DNA from 3 places in the Micromonospora sp. ZG13 genome. Region 3 is predicted to be linked to each of the others. Evidence: riboswitches for the same ligand, from Rfam matches in the RefSeq annotation. Region 3 holds a riboswitch; each other region holds the start of a gene.

Region 1 (5,368 bases), on a different contig from region 3:
GTTCCTGCCGTTGATCGCGGCGGCCACCAGCGCTCCCGTGGTCTACTGCCCCACCACCAGGGCGATGGACGAGGCGCTGGTGCCCAGCCTGCGGGTGGCCTTCTACGTCAACCACGGCGCGAAGAACAGCCACTGCATCCGCTTCACCCAGCTGACCCACGTCCAACTGCACCACGGCGACAGCGACAAGGCGCCCAGCGCCAACCCCGTCTCGGCGATCTTCGACCGGATCTTCGTCGCCGGCCAGGCCGCCATCGACCGGTACGCCCGCGCCGGGGTGGACATCCCGGCGGAGAAGTTCGTCGTCGTCGGCCGCCCGCAGGTCGAGTCGATCGAGGTACGCCCCGAGCCGGCGCACGGCCGGGCCGACCCGACCGTGCTCTACACGCCGACCTGGACCGGGCACAACGCGGACGCGAACTACTGCTCCCTGCCGGTGGCCGAGACGCTGCTGCGCCGGCTGCTCGACCGGGGCGCGACGGTGATCCTGCGGGCCCACCCGTACACCTCGCAGAACCCGGCGTCCGCCCGGCAGCTGGGCCGGCTCACCGAACTGCTGGCCGCCGACCGGGCGCGCAGCGGCCGGCAGCACGTCTTCGGCGCCGCCGCCAGCCGGGAGCTGACCCTGACCGAGTGCGTGAACCGCTCGGACGCGTTGATCTCCGACGTGTCCGGGGTGATCTCCGACTACCTCTACTCCGGCAAGCCGTACGCGGTGACCGACATGGTGGGCTCCGGCGACCGGTTCTGCGAGCAGTTCCCGCTCGCCGGATCGGGCTACGTGCTGCGGCGCGACATGTCCAACGCGGACGAGGTGCTGACCGCGCTGCTGGACACCGATCCGCTGGCCTCCGCCCGCTGGGTCACCCGGAGCCGCTACCTGGGCGACTTCCCCGCCGAGTCGTACGCCGAGGCGTTCCTGACGGCCGCGCGGCGGCAGCTCGACGAGGGCTGGAACCCGCCGGCCCCGCGTACCGCCGGCGGGCCCGGCCTGCCGGTCGACCCGGACGAGGCGACGCTCTCCCCCGCCACCTGACCCGCCCCGGCGGGGACGGTCAGCGGTACGGCTCGACGAGGTCCAGGACCGTCCCGGGGGCCTCCACGTGGGCGTTGTGCCCGAGGCCGGGCAGGGTGGCGACCGGCACGCCCAGCTCCTTGAGCTGAGCGTCGGTGACCATGGGGTCGTGCTCGCCACGGGCCAGCAGCACCGGCACGTCGGTCGCCGCCAGCAGCGCGGGCAGCTCCGGCTCGCCCACGTCGAACGCGGCGGGGTCCATCGCCAGCCGCCAGCGGCCGTCGACCTGCCGCAGCCCGGCCTCCACGACGGGATGGTCCGGTGCGAAGAGCCCGGTCAGGCCGGCCACCCGCAGGTAGCGGCGGGCCGCCTCGTCCCGGCTCGCGAACCAGGTCACCGGACGGGCCGCCAGCTCACCCGCCTTCGCCAGCTCGGCCGGCGACCAGACCGCCTTGATGCCGACGCCGACCACGGCCTCGACCGGAACCCCGGCGCCGCGGGCGGCGAGCGCCAGCCCGACCACCCCGCCGAGGGAGTGCCCCAGCACGACGAGCCGGTCGCCCGCCGTCAGCCCGGCGGCGATCCGCCCGGCCAGCCCCGCGAACGAGTACTCCGGCAGCGGCGGCGACCAGCCGTGGCCGGCGAGGTCCGGCGCCAGCCACCGTCCCGCCCAGCGACGCTCCAGCAGCGACGCGCAGGGCAGCCACACGTCGCCGGTCGCACCCATGCCGTGCAGCAGCAGAAGCACGCGCCGGCCGTCGCGGTCACCCGATTCATCGACCATGCCGCGCAGTCTGTCACCGACCGGGGCGCCGGGCGAGGGCCGTGACCCGGACACGACAGCGGGCGCCGGCCCCCGGGGTGGGGGGCCGACGCCCGTCGGGATCGCTCAGGCGGAGTAGCCGCGGGTGGCAGCCCAGTTCGCCAGGGCGATGGTGCTCATCCAGTACGACGCGGTCGCCGGGTTCGCCGAGTCGGCGATCTTCACGAGCCGTCCCTCGTCCTGGTAGCCGACCACGGCGATGTAGTGGCCGCCGGGGAACGAGTGCCAGCCGCCGTCGGTGTCCGTGGCGCTTCCCGCGACGTTCACCACGACGCCCCGCCCGTCACCGATGGCCGCGACGACGTCGGCCTGGAGCCGGTCCATCTGCGCCGGGGTGGCGGCGCCGCCGGGGATCATCCGGGTCCGGTACGGCTCGCCCTTCACCGTCGCGTTCAGCACGCGGGTGGTGTCCTGGGCCGAGTCGGTGCCCATCTGGTCGGTGCCCAGCTGGGCACCGAGGGCGTCCTGGCTGCGCGCGATGCCGGCGGCGCTGAGGGCGTGCCGGACGGCCGCCGGACCGCAGTTGTAGAACGTGGTCTGGGCCTGGTAGTCGTAGTCCAGGCTCTTCGCGGCCGGGGGCTTCGGCGGCTCCGGCTTGCGCGTCAGGTCCGGGTCCGGGGCGGTGCTGGTGGCGCTGGCCGAGGGGGCGGCGGTGGCGGTGGCGGTGGCCGGGGCCGCGCTGGACGGGGCCGTCGCGATCCGGGCCTGGCCGCGCGAGGCCGCGGTGTCCTCGCGTGGCTCGCTCGCGGCGACCGGGGCCTGCGCGGCGGCGGGGGCCTCGTCGGCTCCGGCCAGCAGCGCGCCCGTGCCCGACGCCAGCACGAGCGCCGCGGCGGACGCGGCGGCCAACTGGTACGAACGCTCGGACGTGAGGCGACGTAGCTGTCGCCTGAGGTGGTGCTTCACGATTTCCTCCACGGGCTCGGGGGGCGAGCGGCCGGCGGTCCGCGCCGAGGGCAGGGCGGACCGACCGCGCGGACGGGCGTCCGTGCGGGTCGTGGGCCACTCAGGGAATGCGCCCGGGATGCCGGGCGACGGACGGTGACCGGTCGGTCAGCTCGCGACCTGCGAAGGGGCGAGCGCGGGCACCGCGGCGCCGTGGAGACGGCGGAACAACCGAGGGGTGGGTGGGTGCTGCACGGGGATGGAACTCCTTCCGACGCCGCCGACCGGGTTAGCTGACGGATTCGGGCGGGAAGAACGCCCTACCACAGGCCTGCGGCCCACGGATTCACCCCACGAAGCACTGGGTCCCCGGCTCGTCGTTCACGATTAGGCGGGTCGGTGCGGCGTCGCCTCTGGACGATCGGGTACCGCACCGGACGCGCCGACATTACTGGCCGGTCCGCCCCCTGCCAACCCCACCCCACCTGCTTAAACCTTGATGGGGACGCAATTTTTGCGGGCACCTCACCACTGACGTGACTCAATGGGACGACCGTTTCTGCCGGCGCCCGAGGGTGACAACGGGACGAGTGGCGGGCATCGACCCCGAAACCCCGGCGGGAAACGACCCGGCCGCGCCCGATGACCGGTTCGGCGTCGCGGTGACCGGCGTCACGGAAACGGTCGGGCTTTCTCGACGGGTGGGATTCCGCCCCGGGGCGCTGGCCGCGCGGGCGGGTCGGCCCGCGCCGGGGCGGTCAGCGCGAGTCGACGTACGCCGCGGGGTGGTCGGCGGGCCGGGGACGCGGCACGGCGTCGCCCCGCTGCCCCGGCGGCGGCCCGGAGGCGCCGGGGTCCTTCCCGCCGTCGTCCCCGTCCCGCGGCGTCGGGCGGGCCGCCCTGCGCGGGGTGAGCAGCCGCATCATGGGCGTCTCGACGAAGCGGTGCAGCAGGGCGGCCAGGGCCAGGTTGACCAGCAGGAAGCCGAGCACCACCGCCAGCCCCCACCAGCCGGGGAACCCGACGCCCCAGTCGCCGGTGAACCGCAGGACGCTGATCATCACCAGGACGTGCACCAGGTAGAAGGCGAAGGAGACCTCGCCGAGCCAGACCATCGGGCGGGACCGCCACGGCGAGCGCCGCCCGCGCACGTCGGCGTCCGCCGCCGCCGCGATGACCAGGATGTACGCCACCGAGAGCAGCGCCGCCCACAGTTCGGCACGGACCCACTGCGCCGCGAGCACCCAGGTCGCCACGAAGACCAGGCTGGCCACCGGCAGGCCCGGGCCCCGCCACCGGCCGCGCCGCATCAGCTCGGCGGCGGCCACGCCCATCCAGAACTCCAGCGACCGCACCGGCGGGAAGACCTGCGTGAACCACCAGCGGCTCTCCTCCGGCACCAGGGACTGGGCCGGCCAGAGCGCCAGGATCAGCAGCGGCACCGCGACCACGACGGCCCACAGCGCCCACGGCCGGGCCCGGCGGATGAACGGCAGGGCCAACGGCAGGCAGAGGTAGAAGAAGAACTCGCAGGACAGCGACCAGCTGACCGTGTTGATGCTGTAGAAGTGGCCCGGCCGGGGGTCCCAAGCCTGGAGGAGGAAGAGGTTCTCCACCGCGACGACCCGGTCCACGGGGTCGGCGAACCAGGCCGCGACCGCCAGGGCCGCCACCCACAGCACCACGTGGCTCGGCCAGATCTTGGCCACCCGGCGGCGCCAGAACGCCCGGCGGGTGTCGCTGGGCCGGGCCGACCAGACCAGCACGAAGCCGCTGAGGATGAAGAAGAACTGCACGCCGGAGAGGCCGAGGGCGAAGGCCCAGTCCACGACGGCCTTGTGGCCGGGCTCGGCGATGATGCCCATCGTCGCGACGTGGAAACCGAAGACGAGCAGGGCGGCGACCCAGCGCAGCCCGGTCAGCGACGGCAGGCGGCTGGCCGGGGACGCGGGCCGGACGGCCGGCGCGTCGGTCGCGGTCCCCGTCATGCCGGCATCCCGAAGATCCCCAGGGTCACCAGCACGTACGTCTCCTCCTCGGCCCCGTCGGGCACCTGCGCGGGGCCCGTCGGCGGCCCACCGGTCGGCGCCGCCCCGCCGGGCACCCTACCCGGCGCCCCTGAGACTCTTTTCCGTCCCGTCCGTGAGTGTCCGTTCCGTCCCACCAGGCGGCGCGCGTTCCTCCCGCCCCTCGGTGACCGTTGCGTCCCGAACCGTGACGGGCGGCGACAGCCTCCGGATCCGCGCCGACCGGTGGCTAGTATTCCGGGACCCGGAGGCCACGAGAGGCGGGGACGGATGCACCAGCGGATCCTGATGCGGGCGAAGAAGGGCCCCTTCGACGTCTACTCCCCGGAGGAGACGCACGAACGGAACTGGATCGGCGACAACAACGGCAACCTGGTCTTCAGCCACGCCGCCCACAAGCTCCTGCGTACCGCCACCGCCGAGATCACCTCGACGGAGTTCAGGATCGACCCGCGCGACGCGGACATGATCAACGAGCGGTACGACGTCTACGTGGTGCCGCTCGCCAACGCCTTCCGGCGCAGCTACGCCCACCGCGTCGAGGTCATGACGAAGCTCATCGAGCAGCTCAAGATCCCGGTGGTGGTGCTCGGGGTGGGCGTGCAGACCGACATCCAC
Region 2 (5,368 bases), on a different contig from region 3:
GCTGATGTTCTGCCATTGAACTACACCCGCAGGCGGCACCACTGTACCTGAGTCGTCACGCCGGTGCACCCAGGTACCCCTCCGCCGCTCCCCGGTGTCCCAACCTTGGCAGCGAACGGCCCCACAGGGGCGTGAACCCACCAAGATCTCGCGGCGGCCTCGTCGGGCCGCCGGCCGCCCACCAGCAGACGTCAGCCGCGCCGCCGCCAGGAAGAAGTTTCAGCGCGGCAACATATGGGCGTTCTCAAATCCTTCGATCGGTTGTAACGTCTGCCCAACGTTCTCAGCCACGGCGTGACATACCCCCTGTCGCGCCGCCAGAAAGAGGTGGGCCCATGGGACTCCGTCCCAACCTGCTGACCCGGCGTACGGCCGGCGTCGCGTCGACGACCCTCGCGCTGCTGCTCAGCACCGCCGCCGTCGGCGTCGTGCCGGCCGCTTCGGCCTTCTCCGCCGCCCCGGGCGAGGTCTGCGTCGAGCCGGCCGACGTCCACTCGGACGCCCGCATCAAGCCGGGCGGCGGGGCCAAGCACGAGCCGAACGAGCTGACCCTCGCGGAGACCCGCGAGCGCGAGGCCGACCTCGCCGCCGCCCTGCGCGAGCGGGCCCGGTTCCGGGCCGGTGCCGGCGCCACCACGATGGCGGCCACCGTCACCATCCCCGTGGTCGTGCACGTGATCCAGGAGAACAGCACCCGGGCCGGCGGCAACATCCCCGACTCGATGATCAACTCGCAGATCAGCGTGCTGAACCAGTCGTTCAGCGGGGCGACCGGCGGCGCGTCCACCGCGTTCAGCTTCCAACTCCAGAAGATCAACCGGGTGACGAACCCGTCCTGGTACCCGATCGTGCAGGGCTCGTCGGCGGAGCGGTCGATGAAGACCTCACTGCGCACGGGCGGCAAGAACACCCTCAACATCTACCTGGGCGAGCTGAGCGACAGCCTGCTCGGCTGGGCGACCTTCCCGACCCGGAAACTCAACAGCATGGACGGCGTCGTCGTGCTGAGCGAGTCGCTGCCGGGCGGCACCGCCACCAACTACAACCAGGGCGACACGGGCACCCACGAGGTCGGCCACTGGCTGAACCTCTACCACACCTTCCAGGGCGGCTGCTCCGGCTCGGGCGACAGCGTCAGCGACACCGCTGCCGAGGCGTCTCCGGCCTCCGGCTGCCCGACCGGCCGGGACACCTGCACCGCCCCCGGCGTCGACCCGATCACCAACTTCATGGACTACAGCTACGACTCCTGCATGTACCAGTTCACCGCCGGGCAGGCCAGCCGCATGCTGACCGCCTGGAACGCGTACCGCGCGGCGTAGTTCCGCCGTACGACCGCACCGGTGCCGGCCTCGCTCGACGGGGCCGGCACCGGCGTCTGCGCGGCCGGCTGGGCGCGCGGGAGCGGGCCGGTGGTCACGGTGTGGCGCCCCGGGCGGGGGATGGCCCGGGGCGCCACACCGCGTCTCAGGCGGCCGGGCGGGCGGCGTGGCCGCCGGCGCTCCCCGACCGCGTCTCGGGCAGCACGGCGGTGCCGGCGGCGGCCGCGCCGGGGTCGAGCCACACCTGGACGGCGGGCCGGCCGTGCGACTCGGCGGCACCGCCTGCCACGCCGGACTCGCGGCGGGCCAGCATCGCCACGTCGACGGTGAACTCGAAGACCCGCCAGTCGACCTGCGGCGCGGCCCGGTGGCTGCGGGCCAGCCGGGCGACCCGGGCCGGATCGGTCACCGGCCGGGCGTGGCCGGCGACGTAGGCCTCGTCGTCGCTCTCCTCGGGCGGGAAGGAGTGCAGCGCGTAGCGGCCGTCGCGTTCGAGGTCGCGCCGCTTGGGCGAGTCGACGACGAAGCAGAAGAGCCCCTCGTCGGTGATCACGGGGGAGACCGGGTGCACCCGGGGACCGCCGTCGGCGCGGACGGTGGCCAGGTAGCCGAAGCCCGGCCCGTACTGCTGCATGAGGAGGCGGATCCCGTCGGCGAGGCGGGGCTCGTCGGCGGCGAATTCGGACCAGGAAGCCATGCCGGCATTCTATCGAACAAACGTACGAAGACGCACTCCGACACGCAGGTCACGCGTGTCGCTCGCTAAGGTGTGCGGATGCTGCTCTCCGACCGCGACCTGGCCTCCGAGATCGAGGCGGGGACGCTCGCGCTGGAGCCGTTCGAGCCCGCGCTGGTGCAACCGTCCAGCATCGACGTACGCCTGGACAAGCTCTTCCGGGTCTTCAACAACCACCTCTACACCCACATCGACCCCGCGCAGCAGCAGGACGACCTCACGTCGATGGTCGAGGTGCCCGAGGGCGAGCCGTACGTGCTGCATCCGGGCGAGTTCGTGCTCGCCTCGACGCTGGAGGTGATCTCGCTCGGCGACCAGCTCGCCGGCCGCCTGGAGGGCAAGTCGAGCCTGGGCCGGCTGGGCCTGCTCACCCACTCCACGGCGGGCTTCATCGACCCGGGCTTCTCCGGCCACGTGACCCTGGAGCTGTCCAACGTAGCGAACCTGCCCATCACCCTCTGGCCAGGCATGAAGATCGGCCAGCTCTGCATCTTCCGGCTCTCGTCGCCGGCGCAGCACCCGTACGGCTCGGCCGTCTACGGCTCCCGCTACCAGGGGCAGCGCGGGCCGACCCCGAGCCGCTCCTGGCAGCACTGGCGCACCTGGCCGACGCGCTGACCCGACCCTCGGCCGCGCGGAGGGCCCCCGCCGGGCAGGGACCCCCCGGGCACGTCAGCCGGGTCGGCCGTAGCTGTGGATCGGGCCGTCGTCGACCTTCTTCATCCTGACCGGCACCCCGGCGCGGGAGGCGTGCACCACCCAGCCCCCGCCGACGTACATGCCGACGTGGTGCAGGTCGCTGTAGTAGAAGACCAGGTCACCCGGGCGCAGTTCGCCCCGGCTGACGGACGCGGTGGCCCGGCGCTGCTGCGCGGCGTTGTGCGGCAGCGAGACCCCGGCCTTCGCCCAGGCGGCGAGCATCAGGCCGGAGCAGTCGTACGAGTTCGGCCCCTCGGCGCCCCAGACGTAGGGCTTGCCGATCTGGGCACAGGCGAACTTCACGGCGGTGCCGGCCGGACCGCCGGGATAGCCGGCCGGGCACGGGGCGGGACGCAGCGGCCCGCCGCCGCCGTTGCCGTAGACGCGCAGCCGCAGCTTCTGCAACCGGTCGATCTCGGCGTTGATCTGCTTCTTCTTCGCCGCGAGCTGGGCCTCGGTGCGGCTGAGCTGGGCGACCATCTCGTCCAGCGGCGCCTTCTTCGCGGCCAGCCGGTCGCGCAGCTCGGCGACCTGCCGTACGTCCTGCTGCTGATGCTGGGCGAACCGGTCGAGCAGTTCGAGCTGCCCGACCGTCTCGCCGGGCGACCGGCTGCCCAGCAGGGCGTTGACGACGGAGACGTTCTCGCCCTTGTAGGCGCGGGCGGCCAGCGCGCCCACCTTCTCCATCGCCTGGTCGACCTGCTTCTCCAGCGGCCCGATCTGCGCGGCGAGCGCGTCGGCCTGCTTGCGCCTGGCGGCCAGGTCCTGCCGGGTGGCGTTGTGCCGTTCGATGACCGGTTCGAGCTTGTTCCAGTCCTCGTCGATCTGCCGCTCGATCTCGGCGACCGTCGGTTCGGCGTGGGCCGCCGTAGCGCCGCCGGTCAGGACGACGGCGAACGCGGCCAGGGCGGCGAGGGCGGTGGTGCAGCGGTACCAGCGTGGGCGCGGCGCAGCCGTCGTCGGATCGGCCGGGGCCGACCGGACCGACGGTGGCCGCGGGGCATGGTGTGCCACCGGGTTCCGTACTCCTTCTTCCGGACCGCCTACCGGGTTAGCTGACGGGTTCGGGCGGGAAGGGGCGCCCTACCGCAGGGACTGCGGATTCACCCCGGGTACCTGGGTCCCCGGCTCGCTCGTGAGCGACTCGGCGGTGTCGGACCGTCACCGCCCTGGGTGGACGGATTGTCACCGGCCGACGAATGACCAGAGTAGAGACGACCGTTATCGATCCGCAACCCTCCGGGCGGTGACACTCCGTACTCACCAGGACCCGGCGGATCCGCAACCCGGAGGACGAAGATTTTCTTCCTTCTGAAGTGTCTGACGGAAAGGTATTGACCGGAGGCGGTGGACGGGGCGAAGGTGGCCCCACCTTTGCCCGCCCGAACTGGGGGTCTGATGCACCTGTCAGCGACATCGAGGAGCAGACGCGTCCTGCTGGCCGCCGCCGTGGCCGCCGCCCTGGCGGCGACGCCGCTCACCGCCGCCGGATCCGCCGCCGCGGCGCCGACGACCGACCGGCAGCAGCAGTACGCCGCCGCGGCGGCCGAGTACGGCGTGCCGGAGAGCGTCCTGCTCGGGGTCTCCTACCTGCAGTCCCGCTGGGACACCAACGCCGGCACGCCGAGCACCAGCGGCGGGTACGGACCGATGCACCTCACCGACGCCGAGCACGTCGCCGCCTCCGGCGGCACCCACCACGACGAGGGAACCGAGGACCCGCGCGGGGACGACTCCCGCCGGTCCCTGGCCGAGGCCCACGAGCCGCCGGCCGCCGCCCCGCCCGCCGAGGCGGCACTCCGTACGGTCGACGCCGCCGCGGAGCTGACCGGCGCCAGCGAGGAGGCGCTGCGCACGGACGTCACGACGAACATCCGGGGCGGCGCGGCGCTGCTGGCCGCGTACCAGAAGGAGATCGGCGCCCCGGTCGGCGCCGGCACCGACCCCGCGGCCTGGTACGGCGCGGTGGCCCGATACTCCGGCGCGGACAGCGCCGACGCCGCGGCGGCCTTCGCCGACGAGGTGTACGCCACCATCGCCACGGGCGACAGCCGGCTGACCGACGACGGGCAGCGGGTCACGCTCGCCGGCAGCGCGGTCCGGCCGGAGCGCTCCTGGCTGGACCGGCTGCGCCTGCGCAAGCTCGCCCGGCCCGACGGCCTGGAGTGCCCGAGCGACATCTCCTGCGAGTGGATTCCGGCCCCCTACCAGCAGTACGGCCCCACGCTCGGCGACTACGGCAACCACGACCTGGGGAACCGGCCCGTCGAGCAGAAGATCGAGTACATCGTCATCCACGACACCGAGGGCTACTTCGGTCCCAGCGTCAACCTGGTCAAGGACCCGAAGCGGGTGGGCTGGCACTACACCCTGCGCTCGGTGGACGGCCACATCGCCCAGCACATCAAGACCAAGGACGTCGGCTGGCACGCCGGCAACTGGTACGTGAACTCGAAGTCCATCGGTCTCGAGCACGAGGGCTTCGCGGGGCACGGCACCTGGTACACCGAGGCGATGTACCGCACCTCCGCCAAGCTGGTCCGCCACCTGGCGCGGGCGTACAACATCCCGCTCGACCGCAACCACATCATCGGGCACGACAACGTCCCCG
Region 3 (5,368 bases):
CTGAGCACCTTCGCCGACCGGCAGCGCGCCGCCCGCGAGGCGGCCCGGGAACGCCCGGAGGACTACCGGGAGTACGCGCACGTGGTGGTCGACGAGTCGCAGGACGTCTCGCCGATGCAGTGGCGCATGATCGGCCGGCGCGGCCGGTTGGCCTCCTGGACCGTGGTGGGCGACCCGGCCCAGACGGCGTGGACGGGCGAGGCGGAGGAGCTGACCCGGGCCCGGGACCAGGCGTTGGGCCGGCGCAAGCGGCACCACTTCACCCTCACCACCAACTACCGCAACTCGGCGGAGATCTTCGCGGTGGCGGCGGCCGAGATCCGCCGGCTGCATCCGGACCTCCCGCTGCCCAGGGCGGTGCGGTCCACCGGCGTCGACCCGGTCGCGCTGGTGGTGCCGCCGGCGGAGCTGGAGACAGCCGTCGCGGCGGCGACCACGGCGCTGCTCGCCGAGGTCGAGGGCACGGTCGGCGTGATCACGCCCGTGCCCCGCCGCGACGAGGTCGCCGGCTGGCTGGCCGGCCTGGCCGCGCCGCGCCTTCAGGTGGTGACCAGCCTGGAGGCCAAGGGCATGGAGTACGACGGGGTCGTCCTCGTCGCCCCGAGCGAGATCCGGGCCGACCCGGGGTCGGGCGTACGGACGCTCTACGTGGCGCTGTCCCGGGCCACCCAGCGGCTGACCACCGTCGACCCGACCGGCTGAGGATCCGTTACTTGCACACATAGCGATGTGAGCATAAATTGAACGCGAATCCGGACCCCCAGAGGGAGGATGGGCGCGTGGGCGCAGGTCATGACCACCACCACGGGTCGGTGGCGAACGCCGCACACCGCCACCGGGGCCGGCTCTGGGCGGCGTTCGGTCTGCTCGCCGGCCTGATGGTGGTGGAGGCGGTGGCCGCCTTCCGGACAGGCTCGCTGGCCCTGCTCAGCGACGCCGGGCACATGTTCACCGACGTGCTCGGCATCGGCATGGCGCTCGCCGCGATCTCGGCGACCCGGCGGGCGGGCGGCGATCCGCAGCGCACGTTCGGCCTCTACCGGCTGGAGGTGCTCGCCGCCCTGGCCAACGCCGTGCTGCTCTCCGGCGTCGCGGTCTACGTCGTGATCGAGGCGGTACGCCGCTTCGGCGACCCGCCGGAGGTGCTGGCCGGCCCGATGCTGGTGGTCGCCGTACTCGGCCTGCTCGCCAACATCGGCGCCTTCGCCCTGCTGCGCTCGGGGGCGAAGGAGAGCATCAACGTCCACGGCGCGTACCTGGAGGTCCTCGGCGACCTGCTGGGGTCACTCGGCGTGATCGCGGCGGCCCTGCTGATCACCACCACCGGCTGGTGGTGGGCCGACCCGCTGGTGGCCGTCGCGATCGGGCTGTTCATCCTGCCGCGCACCTGGCGGCTCGGGCGGGCGGCGCTGCGCATCCTGGTCCAGGCCGCGCCGGAGCACCTCCAGGTCACGGCCGTGCACGACCGGCTGGCCGCCGTGCCCGGCGTCGCCGAGGTGCACGACCTGCACGTCTGGACGCTGACCTCCGGGATGGAGGTGGCCTCGGCGCACCTGACCATGACACCCGACGCGGAGGTCGGCGCGGTGCTGGGCGCCGCCCGGGCCGCCCTGCACGACGACTTCCAGATCGAGCACGCCACGTTGCAGATCGAGCCGGGAGCGTCGCCAGGGGCTTGCGGGGCGGTCGAGTGGTAATGAGGACAACCTTAAATCTGGGAGAGTATTGTTGCCTTATGCCGGATTTGACTGTTAGTGGACATGCACCGTGCGTCACCTGCGCTGCAGCAGTCACACCGGCACCGGTAGGCTCGGCTTCGGCCTCCGCCAGGCGGCACCCACCGGTGCCGGCGGTGGCCGCCGCCTAATCGCCCGGCGGGGCGAACCGGGGAACCATGTTCGTGGGGTGCATCCGCGTCAGCGGTAGGGATCTTCCGTCCCGAACCCGTCAGCTAACCCGGTCGGCGGCTGACGGAAGGACACGCGTATGCCAGTGATGGCACCTGTACGACGACGTGCCGCCCGGACGGCGGCCCTGATCACCACGATGCTCGCCCTCGGCGCCGCGGTGGCCCCGGTCACCGCCGCCCCGGCGGCGGCCGCCACCCGCGCCGGCCTGCTCGCCGCCGCCCCCGGCCAGGACGAGGAGGGCGGCACGCCCGCCCTGCGGGCCCAACTCGAGGCCGCCAGCAAGGGCTACCTCGACGCCAAGCGCGCCCTCGCCACGTCGGCCAAACGGCAGCAGCAGCTCGCCGCCCAGCTCAAGACCACCGAGGTCGAGCTGACGGCGCGCAGCGCCAAGGTCGGCGAGATCGCGGGGGCCGCCTACCGCACCGGCCGGCTCAGCGTGGCGTCCGCCCTGCTCAACAGCGGCTCGCCGGACGGCTTCATGGACCGCGCCGCCGCCCTCGACGCGGTGGCCGCCAAGGAGGACCGGGCCCTGCGCGAGCTCCAGCAGACCCGGGACGAGGCCGCGCGCACGAAGCTCGCCCTGGACGGCGAGATCCGGGAGCAGCGCAAGCAGGTCACCGTGATGGCCAAGCGCAAGGAGCAGGCCGAACGGGCGCTGACGGTCGCCAACCAGAAGCAGCAACAGCGACAGTCCGCGGGCGGGGGCGGCTCGCCGGGCGGCACCTCCAGCAAGACGGCGAAGGCGGCGCCACGCAACTCCGACGGCTCCTGGCCGCGCGAGTCGTGCAGCGTCAACGACCCCACCCCCGCCAACGGCTGCATCACGCCGCGCACGCTACACGCGCTCAACCAGGCCAAGGCGGCGGGCTTCACCCGCTACGTCTCCTGCTACCGCCCCGGCGGCTCCGGCGAGCACCCGAAGGGCCGGGCGTGCGACTTCGCGGCCCAGAAGGGCGGCTTCGGCGGCGACGCCACCGGCGGTGACCGGACGTACGGCAACAACCTGGCGGCGTTCTACGTGCGCAACGCCGACCGGCTCGCCGTGCTCTACGTGATCTGGTACCGGCAGATCTGGCTGCCGAGCAGCGGGTGGAAGTCGTACAGCGGGGCCAACGGCGACCCGTCCAGCGACCACACCAACCACGTGCACCTGTCGGTCTACTGACGCCCACGCCCCGGTGCCCCGCCCGGCGCGGGTCACCGGGGCGTGTCGGCGGGTGGCGGCTGCGGTGCGGCACCGTCGAGGACAGCAGCGAGGCGCGCGGCCAGTCCGAGGTGGGCGGCGCGCGCCTGGCGGAACGCGTAGCCGAAGAGCGGCGCGGGCGCGGCGAGGGTGATGTCCACGTCGACGCGGACCACGCCGTCGGGCTCCGCCCGCAGCCGGGTGTGGTTGCGCACCGTGGTGGCGGGCCACTGCCGGGCCACGGTGACGATCTCGTCGGGCTCGTCGACCAGGACGTCGGCCCGGTAGGTGATCGGCAGCCGTAGCGGCCCGGCGGCCAGCCGGTCGGTGATGTCGTAGCTGGCCCGGGCACCGGGGCGGGGCGGCACCCGCCGGACCCGGACGATCAGCGGATGCAGGCCCTCCTGCCTCCTCGGATCGACGAGCAACGCCGCGGCCCGCGCCATGGAGCAGCGCGCCTGGACGGTGTAGCTGAAGGAACTCCGCCTGAGCACGCCGTCTCCCCACCGCCGATGGTCGCCCGATCGTCGCGTATGCCGGGCGCCCTGGCAACGCCGCGCCGATCCCGCCCGGAGTGCGGACGTCCGGCTGGCGGGCCCACTACGGTCAGCTGATGGATGGTCACGGCACGTACTGGTCAGGGGTGGGCGCATGAACGGGTACGACGGATGAGCGGGCACGTGATGGTCTTCGCGCCCACGCCCCGGCTGACGGTGACCGTCGACCAGCCCAGCGACGCCGCGGAGCTGCACCTGCACCCCGGCGGGCAGGGCGTCTGGCAGGCCCGGATGGTGATGTCGCTCGGCGTCGACGTGGTGCTCTGCACCGCCCTCGGGGGCGAGATCGGCCAGGTGCTGGAGCCCCTGCTCGTCAGCGAGGGGGTCAACCTGAAGGTCGTGGTACGCGACTCCGGCAGCGGCGGGTACGTGCACGACCGCCGCGAGGGCTCCCGGCAGGAGATCGTGGACGTGCCAGGTCAGCCGCTCAGCCGGCACGAGTTGGACGAGCTCTACAACCTGGCGCTCGGCGAGGGCCTGCGCGCCACGGTCAGCGTGCTGAGCGGGCCGAACGAGCCGTCGCTGGTCCCGGCCGACCTCTACCGGCGGTTCGCCGCCGACCTCGGGGCCAACGGCAGCCGGGTGGTGGTCGACCTCTGCGGCGAGCACCTCGACGCCGTGCTGGACAGCGGCGTCTTCTTCCTCAAGATCAGCCATGAGGAGCTGATCGCCGACGGCCGCGTCGACGGCGAGGAGGAGGAGCAGCTCACCCGGGCCCTGTACGACCTGCACGCCGGCGGCGCCGAGAACGTGGTGGTGAGCCGGGCCGACAAGCCCGCCCTCGCCCTGGTCGACGGCGAGGTCTTCGAGGTGGAGATGCCCCGGCTGGAGGCGGCCGACCCGCGTGGGGCGGGCGACTCGATGACCGCCGGGGTGGCGGCCGTGGTGGCGCGCGGCGGCGACATCCGCACCGCCATCCGTACCGGGGCGGCGGCCGGCGCGCTGAACGTGACCCGGCACGGCCTGGGCACCGGCCGGCTCGACTCGATCACCGGCCTGGTCGACCGGGTGCGCCTCGTACCGGCCGGCAACCGGCCGCAGGAGCGGACCAGCCCCGACGAGTTGGCCGACCGGGCGGCCGGGCGATGACGCTGCGGGTGCTGGTCACCAACGACGACGGGATCGCCGCGCCCGGCATCCAGGCGCTGGCGCGGGCGGCGGCGGACCGGGGCCTGGACGTCGTCGTCGCCGCTCCGCTGGAGGAGGCGAGCGGCACCAGCGCCGCGATGACCGCGGTGGAGCGGGACGGGCACGTGGTGGTCCGCGAGCATCCGCTGCCGGAACTGCCGGGGGTGCCGGCGTACGCGGTGGGCGGCTCCCCCGGCTTCATCGCGCTGATCGCGGTGCACGGCGCGTTCGGGCCCTCGCCGACGGTGGTGCTCTCCGGCATCAACCGGGGCGCGAACGCGGGCCGCGCGGTGCTGCACTCGGGCACGGTGGGGGCCGCCTTCACCGCCGCCGCGAACGGCTGCCGGGCGATGGCCGTCTCGCTCGACGTGCTCTCGGCCGGGGAGGCCACGGCCGCCAGCGGAGGCGCCGCGGTGGCCGCCGCCGCCCGGGTACGCGACGCCGAGCGGCACTGGCAGACGGCCGCCCGGGTCGCCCTGGACCTGCTGCCCCGGCTCACGGCCGGGCCCGTGGAGAGCGTGCTCAACGTGAACGCGCCGGACCTGCCGCACAACCGGCTGCGCGGGGTGCGCCGGGGCACCCTGGCCAGC

The links. A riboswitch is a leader RNA that binds a small molecule or an ion and turns the genes downstream of it on or off. The one in region 3 is predicted to bind cyclic di-AMP.
Region 1: another riboswitch for cyclic di-AMP. It lies ahead of AC5L34_RS18710 (C39 family peptidase); the one in region 3 lies ahead of AC5L34_RS22330 (coiled-coil domain-containing protein).
Region 2: another riboswitch for cyclic di-AMP. It lies ahead of AC5L34_RS06135 (C40 family peptidase); the one in region 3 lies ahead of AC5L34_RS22330 (coiled-coil domain-containing protein).

Annotation. Positions count from the first base shown of each region.
Region 1 covers NZ_JCADBQ010000008.1:186,108-191,475, forward strand. Annotated here, with positions in the region: gene AC5L34_RS18700 (CDP-glycerol glycerophosphotransferase family protein) at 1-1,036, shown strand, start outside; gene AC5L34_RS18705 (alpha/beta fold hydrolase) at 1,056-1,799, opposite strand; gene AC5L34_RS18710 (C39 family peptidase) at 1,905-2,756, opposite strand; cyclic di-AMP (ydaO/yuaA leader) riboswitch at 2,987-3,127, opposite strand; gene AC5L34_RS18715 (acyltransferase family protein) at 3,482-4,711, opposite strand; gene AC5L34_RS18720 (polysaccharide pyruvyl transferase family protein) at 5,021-5,368, shown strand, end outside.
Region 2 covers NZ_JCADBQ010000002.1:478,527-483,894, forward strand. Annotated here, with positions in the region: tRNA gene AC5L34_RS06115 (tRNA-Gly) at 1-30, opposite strand, end outside; gene AC5L34_RS06120 (zinc metalloprotease) at 336-1,322, shown strand; gene AC5L34_RS06125 (pyridoxamine 5'-phosphate oxidase family protein) at 1,468-2,019, opposite strand; gene dcd (dCTP deaminase) at 2,098-2,676, shown strand; gene AC5L34_RS06135 (C40 family peptidase) at 2,731-3,771, opposite strand; cyclic di-AMP (ydaO/yuaA leader) riboswitch at 3,784-3,917, opposite strand; gene AC5L34_RS06140 (N-acetylmuramoyl-L-alanine amidase) at 4,156-5,368, shown strand, end outside.
Region 3 covers NZ_JCADBQ010000012.1:57,304-62,671, forward strand. Annotated here, with positions in the region: gene AC5L34_RS22320 (HelD family protein) at 1-702, shown strand, start outside; gene AC5L34_RS22325 (cation diffusion facilitator family transporter) at 780-1,697, shown strand; cyclic di-AMP (ydaO/yuaA leader) riboswitch at 1,851-1,982, shown strand; gene AC5L34_RS22330 (coiled-coil domain-containing protein) at 1,996-3,075, shown strand; gene AC5L34_RS22335 (SRPBCC family protein) at 3,108-3,587, opposite strand; gene AC5L34_RS22340 (1-phosphofructokinase family hexose kinase) at 3,762-4,739, shown strand; gene surE (5'/3'-nucleotidase SurE) at 4,736-5,368, shown strand, end outside.